3 regions of the Nonomuraea sp. NPDC050790 genome follow, and region 1 is predicted to be linked to each of the others. Evidence: riboswitches for the same ligand, from Rfam matches in the RefSeq annotation. Region 1 holds a riboswitch; each other region holds the start of a gene.

Region 1 (3,266 bases):
TACCGGGTGGTCCTGAGCCGCCTGCCGTACCGATGGTCCAAGGGTACGGCGGGCCGCTCGCGGGGCCGGTGGCCTGCGGCGTCAGGCGCCGCCGGATACTCGGGCGGCGAGGTCGTCGCCGATCTCCGCGGTGGTGCGGGCGGCGCCGCGCTCGGCGATGTCGGCGGCGACGGCCTGCTCGACCCGGGCGGCCTCGGCGGTCAGGCCGAGGTGGTCCAGGAGCATGGCGACCGAGAGGACCGTGGCGGTCGGGTCGGCCTTGCCCTGCCCGGCGATGTCGGGCGCGCTGCCGTGGACCGGCTCGAACATGCTCGGCGCGGCGCCCTCGGGGTTGATGTTGCCGCTGGCCGCCAGGCCGATGCCACCGGCCACGGCGGCGCCGAGGTCGGTGATGATGTCGCCGAACAGGTTGTCGGTGACGATCACGTCGAAGCGCTCGGGCTGGTTGACGAAGAACATCGTGGCCGCGTCGATGTGCACGTAGTCGGTGGTGACCTCGGGGTACTCCTCGGCCACGCGGTCGAAGGTGCGCTGCCAGAGGTCGCCGGCGAAGGTGAGCACGTTGGTCTTGTGGACCAGCGTGAGCTTCCTGCGCGGGCGGCTCTGCGCCTTGGCGAAGGCGTAGCGGACGACGCGCTCGACGCCGTAGGCGGTGTTGATGGACTCCTGCGTCGCCACCTCGTACGGCGTGCCCTTGCGCATGGCGCCGCCGGTCCCGGCGTAGAGCGACTCGGTGCCCTCGCGGACGACGACGATGTCGAGGTTCTCCGGCGGAGTGTTCGCCAGCGGCGTCGCGACGCCGGGCAGCAGCTTGACCGGGCGCAGGTTGACGTAGTGGTCGAAGTCGAAGCGGATGCGCAGGAGCAGGTCGCGCTCCAGCAGGCCGGGCGGCACCTTGCGGGGGTCGCCGACGGCGCCGAGCAGGATCGCGTCGTAGCCGCGCAGCTCCTGGAGCACGGAGTCGGGCAGGACTTCGCCGGTCCTGGCGTAGCGGTCCGCGCCGAGGTCGTAGTGCGTGATGTCGAACTTGGGACCGACCGCTTCGAGGACCTTGAGGCCCTCGTTGACGACCTCGGTGCCGATCCCGTCTCCGGGGATGACGGCCAGGCGAATGCTACGCGACTCCATGGGCGGTACCTTACCGGTTCGTCTCGCCTGCCGAGCAACCCATCTCATTTTTCGGACACTGCATTTTGCCCGATTTGCACGCTTTTGACTGTTTCGTTAGAGTCCCACGAGCCGAATCCGCGCACCGTAGCGCGGAGCCGGGGACCCACTTCCCCTATGGGGCGAATCCGCGTCATCCCAGCGCGGTAGGGCGACTTCCAGCCCGAGCCCGACAGCTAACCCGGTAGGCCGTGTGGAAGGACATTCCCCTGTCTCGCATCATCGCGACCGCCGTGCTCACCTGTGTCACCGCGGCCACCCTCGCATCCCCCGCCACCGCCGCTCCCGACAGCGCCGCCGTCGACCCCTACGAGGTGACGCTGACCGGTCAGGTGGTCAAGCAGGTCCAGGAACGGCAGGCGCCCAAGCCCAGTTGGGAGAAGGCCCTGGCCTACGCCATGGACAAGCGCGGCACGCCGTACGTCTGGGGCGGCACCGGCAGGCGCGGCTACGACTGCTCAGGACTCATGCTGCGCGCCTACGAGAGCGCGGGCATCGAACTGCCCCGCACCGCCGCCCAGCAGTACTCCGCCTTCTCCAGGAAGATCGCCTGGAAGGATCTCAAGCCCGGTGACCTGGTCTTCTTCTCCGGGTTGGGGCACGTGGGCATGATCTCCAAGCCTGGTCACATGGTGCACGCGCCGCGTACCGGGGACGTGGTCAAGGAGGAGAAGCTGAGCTCGTGGCGGCGGCGGGCGTTCGTGGGCGCGGTGCGCCCGGACCCCAAGGGCGTCAAGCTCACCGACCGTCTCGCCGAACTGCGCCGCGCGCCGGCGCCCGTCATGCCGACCGCGACCCTCTGAGCCTCAGCCCATAACAGGGCCTCAGCCCATACGGGGCATCAGCACATAACAGGGCCTCAGCCCATACGGGGCCTCAGCACATAGCAGGGCCTCAGCCCATACGGGCGGAGAAGATCAGGTCCCAGGCCCGGCCGCGCGCGTGGGCGACGGCGCCCAGCAACACGCCGCTGTCGCCCAGCGCGCTGGCCACGACCGCGGGCCTGAGGGGGCCCAGTTCGGCGATCCGGCGCTGGATGGCCTCGCCCAGCAGGTCGAGGTTGTGCCCGACGCCGCCGGACAGCACGATCACCTCGGGATCCAGGACGGCGGCCACCGCCACGAGCAGGCCGCCGATCCTGCGGCCCTCCGCGGCCACGACCGACAGGGCCGCCCGGTCGCCGCTCTCCGCGGCGGCGAAGACCTCCTTGGCCGTGTCCAGGGACAGCCCCGCGGCCCGTGCCGCGCGCACCACGCCCGGCGCCGCGGCCAGGGTCTCGGTGGCCCCGTGCTCCCGCGCGTCCCGCTGGTCCACGGCCTGCTCCTCGACGGCCGGGATGTAGGAGACCTCTCCCGCGGCGCCCCTGGCCCCCACGTACAGCTCGCCGTTGACGACGATGCCCATGCCCACGCCGGTGCCGATCGAGACCAGGGCGAAGTTCGACTTGCCCCGGCCCTCGCCGTAGGCGTGCTCGCCGACCGCGGCGAGGTTGATGTCGTTCTCGATGACCAGGTCCACGTTGAGGGCGGCGCGCAGGCGCTCGGCCAGGTCGGGGCCGGGGAGGTTGGGGGCGAGGTCGAGGCGGCCGGCGTTCTGGTCGTAGACGCCGGGCGAGCCCACGACCGCGCAGACGATGGCCGACCAGTCGAGCTCGGCTTCCCGCGCCGCCGCCCGCGCCAGCCCCGCGACGAGTTCGCCCAGCTCGGCGGAGGTCCGCGCGGTGTTACGCCCGTCGGTACGGCCCGCGAACGCCCCCCGCAGATCGGCCACCGCCACCCGGATCCAGTTGCGGCCGATGTCGATGCCGGCGACGTGGGCCGAGGCGGCGTTGACGTCGTAGAGGGAGGTGACGGGGCCGGGGCGGCCGGACACCTCGCCGACGAGGTGGACCAGGCCGTCCTCCTCGAGCCCGGCCAGCGCGGCGGAGACGGTCGGCTTGGACAGGCCGGTGACCTTGGCGAGGTCGGCTCTGGACGCGGGGCCCTCGCGGTGAAGCTGGTCCAGCAGCCGCCGCTCGTTCATGACCCGCAGCAACCGCGGGTTTCCCAGCTCGCTTCGCACCGCGACCTCCCCTTCACGGCAGACTCTAGCCAACGCGC
Region 2 (3,266 bases), on a different contig from region 1:
GAACCGTCGAGGGAGCTGTACGTCGCCAGGAAGATCCCGGCCATGATCAGGCTGACCACCCAGTAGACGATGCCGAACAGCACACCGTCGATGATTCGGGCGACCAGGCGCTGCCACCACTCGGCCAGGGGGGCCGGCGCGCCGGGCGGCTGTACGCCCACCGGCTGACCGTACTGCTGGCCGTAGCCGGGCTGGTAGCCCTGCTGACCGTAGCCCTGGGGCTGCTGGCCGTATCCGGGCTGCTGGCCATAGCCGGGCTGCTGCTGGCCGTAACCCGGCTGGGCGTACTGCTGCCCGGACGGGGGCTGCTGGCCGTAACCGGGCTGCTGGCCGTAACCCGGCTGCGAGCCGGGCTGCTGACCGTAGCCGGGCTGCTGCTGGCCGTATCCGGGCTGGGAGCCTGGTTGCTGGCCGTACCCGGGTTGCTGCTGGCCATAGCCGGGCTGGGACTGGGGCTGCTGACCGTAACCGGGCTGCTGGCCGTAGTCGGGTTGCTGCTGGCCGTAACCCGGCTGCGAGCCGGGCTGCTGGCCATAACCAGGCTGCTGCTGACCGTAGCCGGGCTGGGAGCCTGACTGCTGGCCGTACTGCTGCTGGCTGTAGTCGGGCTGGCCGTATCCGGGTTGCTGCTGGCCGTAGCCAGGCTGCGAACCGGGCTGCTGACCGTAGCCGGGCTGCTGACCGTATCCCTGCTGCTGGCCGTACTGGGGCTGGCCATAACCGGGCTGGGAGCCGGACTGCTGTCCGTATCCCTGCTGGCCGTAGGGGTCACCGTCATGGCGGTAGCCCACGACCGTCACGTCCGGGTCGGGCTCGCCCTGTGCGTGGCCCGCGTTGTGCTGTCCGTATTCGGGGGTCCCGGAATTGTCGCCGGGATCGTCCTGTGGATACGGCGGCTGTCCGGTGCTCACCGTGTCACCTCGCTTCGAGTGTGCATGTGGCACATGTCAGGACACATGCCTTCGCTGCCCAACGTATCGACATAGGTATCTACAATCACCTTTCCCTTTGGTCGAGGTCCGAGTCAAACGACGGGAGGTGGAGCAACATCCTGGTGTTGCCCAGGGTGTTGGGCTTGACGTGCTCCAAGTCGAGGAACTCGGCTACACCCTCGTCATAGGAGGCGAGCAGCTCGGCATAGACCTCGGGGGACACCGGGGTGCCCTTGATCGGGTTGAACCCATGCGCGGCGAAGAAATCCACCGCGAATGTCAGGCAGAACACCCGCCGCAGGCCGAGTTCGCGGGCCGTACCGATCAAAGCGGTAACGATTTGGCTCCCGACCCCGAGACCGCGGACGTCGGGGTCGACGGCCACGGTGCGAATCTCGGCGAGGTCCTCCCACAACACGTGCAGGGCGCCGCATCCCACGACCTGCCCGTCACGCTCGGCCACCCAGAACTCCTGGACGTCCTCGTAAAGGGTGACCGTGGCCTTTTCCAGCAGGCGAGGCCCGGCTCCGGCATAGGTGTCGACCAGGCGCCTGATCGTCCGGACATCCGGCGTACGAGCTCGCCTGACGACGACCTCGATGTCGGGTACGGCCCGTTCGACGACCTGTTCCATGGCACTTCAGAGTACAGACGCAATTACGGCTGAACCCTATTTGCCCACCTACTTCCCCGAACATCTCACCTAGTGGACGAGCATGCCCGACCACAGGCGACGCCCCCTCGACCACCAGGCGAATACCCGATGACGAGCAATGATTCCCTCGGTGACGCCGATCCTCACGTACGTCCCATGCACCCGCAAAGTGCGCATAAAGTCGCTCTTGTACGGCGGAGCACGTGATCCCCCCGTGACACTTCGGTTGTGAAACCTCAACCGACTTGGCAGTTCTGGTTGAGCACGAACCAGGAGTGCACTAGTGTCCAGCGTCGATGTCACCCGCGCTTTGCGCGCGGCGGCACGCCTAATCCCCTCCCCAGGGGAGCCGGGGACCCGCCGGTGGCCTCAGGCCACCCCGGGGTGAATCCGAGCCACGGCTCGGTAGGGCTGCTCCGGCCCGAACCCGTCAGCTAACCCGGTAGGCGGCCACGAGAGGAGCTGGTTGGTGAAGCGCACGCGTAACCGTGAGGGGAAGCCCGCGGGCAAGCATGCCCGCCCTCCCGAACCAGGCATCAAGAAGCGGTTGGTCGTTCTCACGGCAGCCGTAGCCGCGGTGACGTTCGTCGTCACCCCCCTCGGTTCCGCAGCGGCCGACCCGAAGCCGTCGCTCAAGCAGTTGTCCGAGCAGGCCGAGAAGCTCCACCTGGAGATCGAGACGCTCACCGAGCAGTACAACGGCCAGCGGGTGAAGCTCAAGGACGCCCAGGAGGCCGTCGACGCCGCCAAGAAGACACTGGCCACGAGCGAGGCCGACCTCGCCGCCAAGCGGCACAAGGCGGGGATGCTGGCCCAGAGCGAGTACATGATGGGCGGCTTCAGCCGCGCCCTCGCCTTCGCCGCCTCCGGCGACCCCGACCTCTTCCTCGACCGCGCGGCGACCAGTTACGCGCTGGAGCAGCAGCAGGGCGAGCAGGTCAACCAGGTCACCCGGGCCAGGGAACTGGCCGCGAAGGCCCAGACCGAGGCGAAGACCCGCATCGACGCGGTCTCCAAGATCGTCAACGATCTGGAGGCGCGGCGCGACAAGATCAGCAAGCTGGTCAAGAAGGTCGAGAGCGACCTGTTCCAGCGCGCCATCGGCGAGGCCGGCCGTCCCGGGACCCGTGCGGTCCGGGTCAACCTGCCGATCATCGGCTCCGGCAAGGCGGCCGAGGCGGCCAGGTGGGCGTTGACACAGCAGCTCAAGCCGTACGTGTGGGGGGCCGAGGGGCCCAGTTCCTACGACTGCTCCGGCCTGGTCATGGCGGCGTACCAGCGGGTGGGCATCTCGCTGCCCCACTACACCGGCGACCAGTGGACCGCCGGCACCCGCATCTCCCGCGAGGAACTCCGCCCCGGCGACCTGGTCTTCTTCTACAACGACCTGCACCACGTCGGCATCTACGTCGGCGGCGGCATGATGGTCCACGCCCCCCAGACCGGCGACGTGGTCCGCCTGGCCTCCATCTCCCGCCGCCCCTGGGCAGGCGCCGTCCGCATCGCCGACTAACCCCCACGCGGTACGACGCGCGGGGCACGGCACACGGGTTGTCCGGCGCAGAGCACGGGGCGCGGCGTGCCCGGCGCGCGGCACATGGCACATGGCGCAAGAGTGCGGCCTAGAACGCACGGCGCGCACCGCAAGGCGTGGGGCCGCACGGCACATGCGCACGGCG
Region 3 (3,266 bases), on a different contig from region 1:
ACCACGCAGACCCGCCACCCGCAACTGGAGTTCATCGCCAACGTGCTGCCCAACCGCGACGGGCGGCTGTGGGTGATGAAGTGCCGCCCCGCCGAGCGCCTGCACGCCTGGGCCGTCGAGGCCGGCTACGCCGACGTCGTCAGCAGGAGGGAGAAGATCGGCCTGTTCACGGTCACGACGGCGACTCAGGCGCCGGAATGTATGACCATGGACGCATGCAGACACGACTGATCGGTCAGATGAGTGTCAGTGCCATCGGGCTCGGCGCCATGCCGATGTCGGTGGAGGGCCACATGCCCGACGAGGAGCAGTCGATCAGGACCGTCCACGCGGCCCTGGACGCCGGGATCACGCTGATCGACACGGCCGACGCCTACACGCCGACCGAGGCCGAGGTCGGCCACAACGAGCGCATCGTCGCCAAGGCGCTGGCGAGCTGGGGCGGCGACGCGGACGCGGTGCTCGTGGCCACCAAGGGCGGGCACACCCGGCCACGCGGGCGCTGGGCCGTGGACGGCCGGCCCGAGTACCTCAAACAGGCCTGCGACCGCTCGCTCAAGGCGCTGGGCGTCGAGGCGATCGGGCTCTACCAGCATCACCGGCCCGATCCCGCGGTGCCGTACGAGGAGTCGATCGGCGCGCTCGCGGACCTGCTGGCGGCCGGGAAGATCAGGATGGCCGGGATCTCCAACGCGAACCCGGCCCAGATCAGGCAGGCCAACGAGATCCTCGGCGGGCGGCTGGTGAGCGTGCAGAACCAGTACTCGCCGAGCTTCCGCAGCAGCGAGCCCGAGGTGGACGTCTGCGAGGAACTGGGCGTGGCCTTCCTGCCGTGGGAGCCGCTCGGCGGCATGAACCACGTGGGCCGCCTGGGCAGCCGCCACGCCGCCTTCGGGCAGGTCGCGGCCGAGCGCGGGGTCTCCCCGCAGCGTGTCTGCCTGGCCTGGGAGCTGGCCAGGAGCCCGGTGATGATCCCGATCCCGGGTTCGAGCCGCCCGGCGACGATCCTCGACTCCCTGGCCGCGGCCGACCTCGAACTCACCGAGGAGGAGCTGGCCCGCCTGGGCTGAGCGGTGCCCGGTTTCGCGTCAGGTCGGCCGTCGTGCGAAGCTGTTGTGGTCCCCAACACCAGGAGGTCCTCATGGCGGAATCACCGGAGCCGGAAGTCAGCGAAACTCCCGAGGACGAGATGAAGCGCAAGTTCCGGGAGGCCCTGGAGCGTAAGCGCAACCAGCACACCGACTCGGGTGCGGGTGGCAGGGGCACGGATCAGTCGAAGATCCACGGCGCGCACGGCCCTGCTGCCAGCAAGCGTTCGTTCCGGCGCAAGAGCGGCGGCTGAGCCGACGTTCCGAGGGGGTACGGCATTGCCGTACCCCCCTTTTTCTTGACCTTCTTAGGTAGATCTTCGCCCGTTTCATGGCGATTGTTTTGCTTTTGACGTGTTTGGCACTTACAGTCCATAGCTATACCAGCCCGGCGACCTGGCCCTTCAGCAGGAAGAGGCCTCCGGCTGGCGCCGAATCCCGTACCCGCGGGAACCGGGGAACCAATGTTCCTTTGGGGTGAATCCGACGTCCGCGTCGGTAGGGCATCTCCACGCCCGAACCCGTCAGCTAACCCGGTAGGCGAGATGGAGAGGACTGATCTTTTCATGCACCACCGCGATGAGCCCCCATTCCGCGTAGTTTCACCCGCCGCCTACTGAGCGGCCCCCTTCCCCAAGCTCCACTTCGCGCCAGCGCGTAGCGTCCGTTCGGCTTTGTGCCCGGCTACGCCGCTTTGACGAGCGCGTTTTCCCCTGTCCCCGCACAAAGGACTTCTCTTCTTCATGTCTTCCCGCTTTGGCATGCGTTCTTTCACCATGCTCGCCTCCGCCGCCGTCATCGGCGCGGTCACCCTCGGCACCGGCGCAACCGCACACGCGGACGACTTCTCCGAAAAGAAGCCCCTGCTCAAGGGCTCCACCACCGCTTCGTACTACTGGGACGACGCCTCCGGTCGCAACGGCGACACCGGCCTTCCCGCCTCCGGCAAGCCCATGCAGAAGGGCCTGGCCGCCAGCCCGAGCTGGCCCCTGCTCACCGAGGGCTACGTCATCTACAAGGGCAAGAAGGAGCCGTTCTTCGTCGGTGACCGCGGCCCGGGCGTACCGTCGAACCGCGGCATCATGCTCGACCTCGACGCCAAGACCTTCGCCTCGCTGACCGGCGGCAAGTTCAACTCCAGCTCGCTGACCGTCGACGGCGTCGGCGGCCAGGGCCACATCAAGATCGACTACGTCATCACCAAGTGGGGCCCGGGCGTGGGCAAGAAGAACCACCCCGTCGCCTTCTCCACCGGCGCCTGGTCCCGCAAGGACGCCAACCCGGCCAAGCCCCCGGTCGTGACCGCGGAGAAGAAGATCGAGAAGAAGGAAGAGGACAAGCCCGCCGCGCCCGCGCAGGTCGCGGAGAAGGCGCCGGAGAAGGCTCGCGAGGAGAAGGCGCCGCAGGCCGAGCTGGCCGCGGCGGTCACCAACCGCGAGACCGAGTCCAACGGCGTGGGCGGCCTCGCCCTCGTCAGCGGCCTGGCCTTCCTGGGCGGCGGCCTGTTCCTGGCCCGCGGCCGCATCCGCAAGGCGTTCGAGCGCTGACCTCTTTACTCATGAGGAACAGAATGTGATTCTGTTCCTCATGAGCGAACGCGCGGCCGTCAACGGCATCGAGATCGTCTACGACAGCTTCGGCTCGCCGGACGCACGGCCGCTGCTGCTCATCATGGGGCTCGGCGCCCAGCTCATCCACTGGGACGAGGAGTTCTGCGAGCTCCTCGCCGAGCAGGGCCACCACGTCGTCAGGTTCGACAACCGCGACGCCGGTGAGTCCACACACCTGCACGAGGCGGGCGTTCCGGAATTCGGGTCGCCCGCTTCGCCGTACCTGCTGGCGGACATGGCGCGGGACGCGGCCGGGCTGCTCGACGCGCTCGGCTGGCCCGCGGCGCACGTCGTCGGCGCGTCGATGGGCGGGATGATCGCCCAGCAGCTCGCGCTCGACCACCCGGCGCGGGTGCGGACGCTGACCTCGATCATGTCCACGCCGGGTCCGCAGGTCGCGCCGCCCACGCCCGAGGCGAGCGCGACGCTGATGTCGCCGCCGCCCGCCGACCGCGCGGCGGCGATCGAGCTGGCCCAGCGGACGTGGGCGATCATCGGCTCGCCCGGATACGAGCTGGACACCGAGCGGGTCGCGCGGCTGGCCGGGCTCGCCTACGACCGGGCGAAC

The links. Region 1 has a riboswitch for cyclic di-AMP ahead of ACIBEJ_RS41460 (C40 family peptidase). Riboswitches for the same ligand answer to the same signal wherever they lie in the genome.
Region 2: another riboswitch for cyclic di-AMP. It lies ahead of ACIBEJ_RS42985 (NlpC/P60 family protein); the one in region 1 lies ahead of ACIBEJ_RS41460 (C40 family peptidase).
Region 3: another riboswitch for cyclic di-AMP. It lies ahead of ACIBEJ_RS45645 (hypothetical protein); the one in region 1 lies ahead of ACIBEJ_RS41460 (C40 family peptidase).

The regions. Positions count from the first base shown of each region.
Region 1 covers NZ_JBITGF010000010.1:143,571-146,836, forward strand. The annotation lists gene ACIBEJ_RS41455 (3-isopropylmalate dehydrogenase) at 82-1,128, opposite strand; cyclic di-AMP (ydaO/yuaA leader) riboswitch at 1,228-1,373, shown strand; gene ACIBEJ_RS41460 (C40 family peptidase) at 1,401-1,970, shown strand; gene ACIBEJ_RS41465 (ROK family protein) at 2,062-3,228, opposite strand.
Region 2 covers NZ_JBITGF010000011.1:84,856-88,121, reverse strand. The annotation lists gene ACIBEJ_RS42995 (RDD family protein) at 1-911, opposite strand, end outside; gene ACIBEJ_RS42990 (amino-acid N-acetyltransferase) at 997-1,566, opposite strand; cyclic di-AMP (ydaO/yuaA leader) riboswitch at 1,903-2,051, shown strand; gene ACIBEJ_RS42985 (NlpC/P60 family protein) at 2,057-3,100, shown strand.
Region 3 covers NZ_JBITGF010000013.1:51,073-54,338, reverse strand. The annotation lists gene ACIBEJ_RS45660 (class I SAM-dependent methyltransferase family protein) at 1-231, shown strand, start outside; gene ACIBEJ_RS45655 (aldo/keto reductase) at 216-1,070, shown strand; gene ACIBEJ_RS45650 (DUF5302 domain-containing protein) at 1,142-1,342, shown strand; cyclic di-AMP (ydaO/yuaA leader) riboswitch at 1,508-1,646, shown strand; gene ACIBEJ_RS45645 (hypothetical protein) at 1,832-2,635, shown strand; gene ACIBEJ_RS45640 (alpha/beta fold hydrolase) at 2,676-3,266, shown strand, end outside.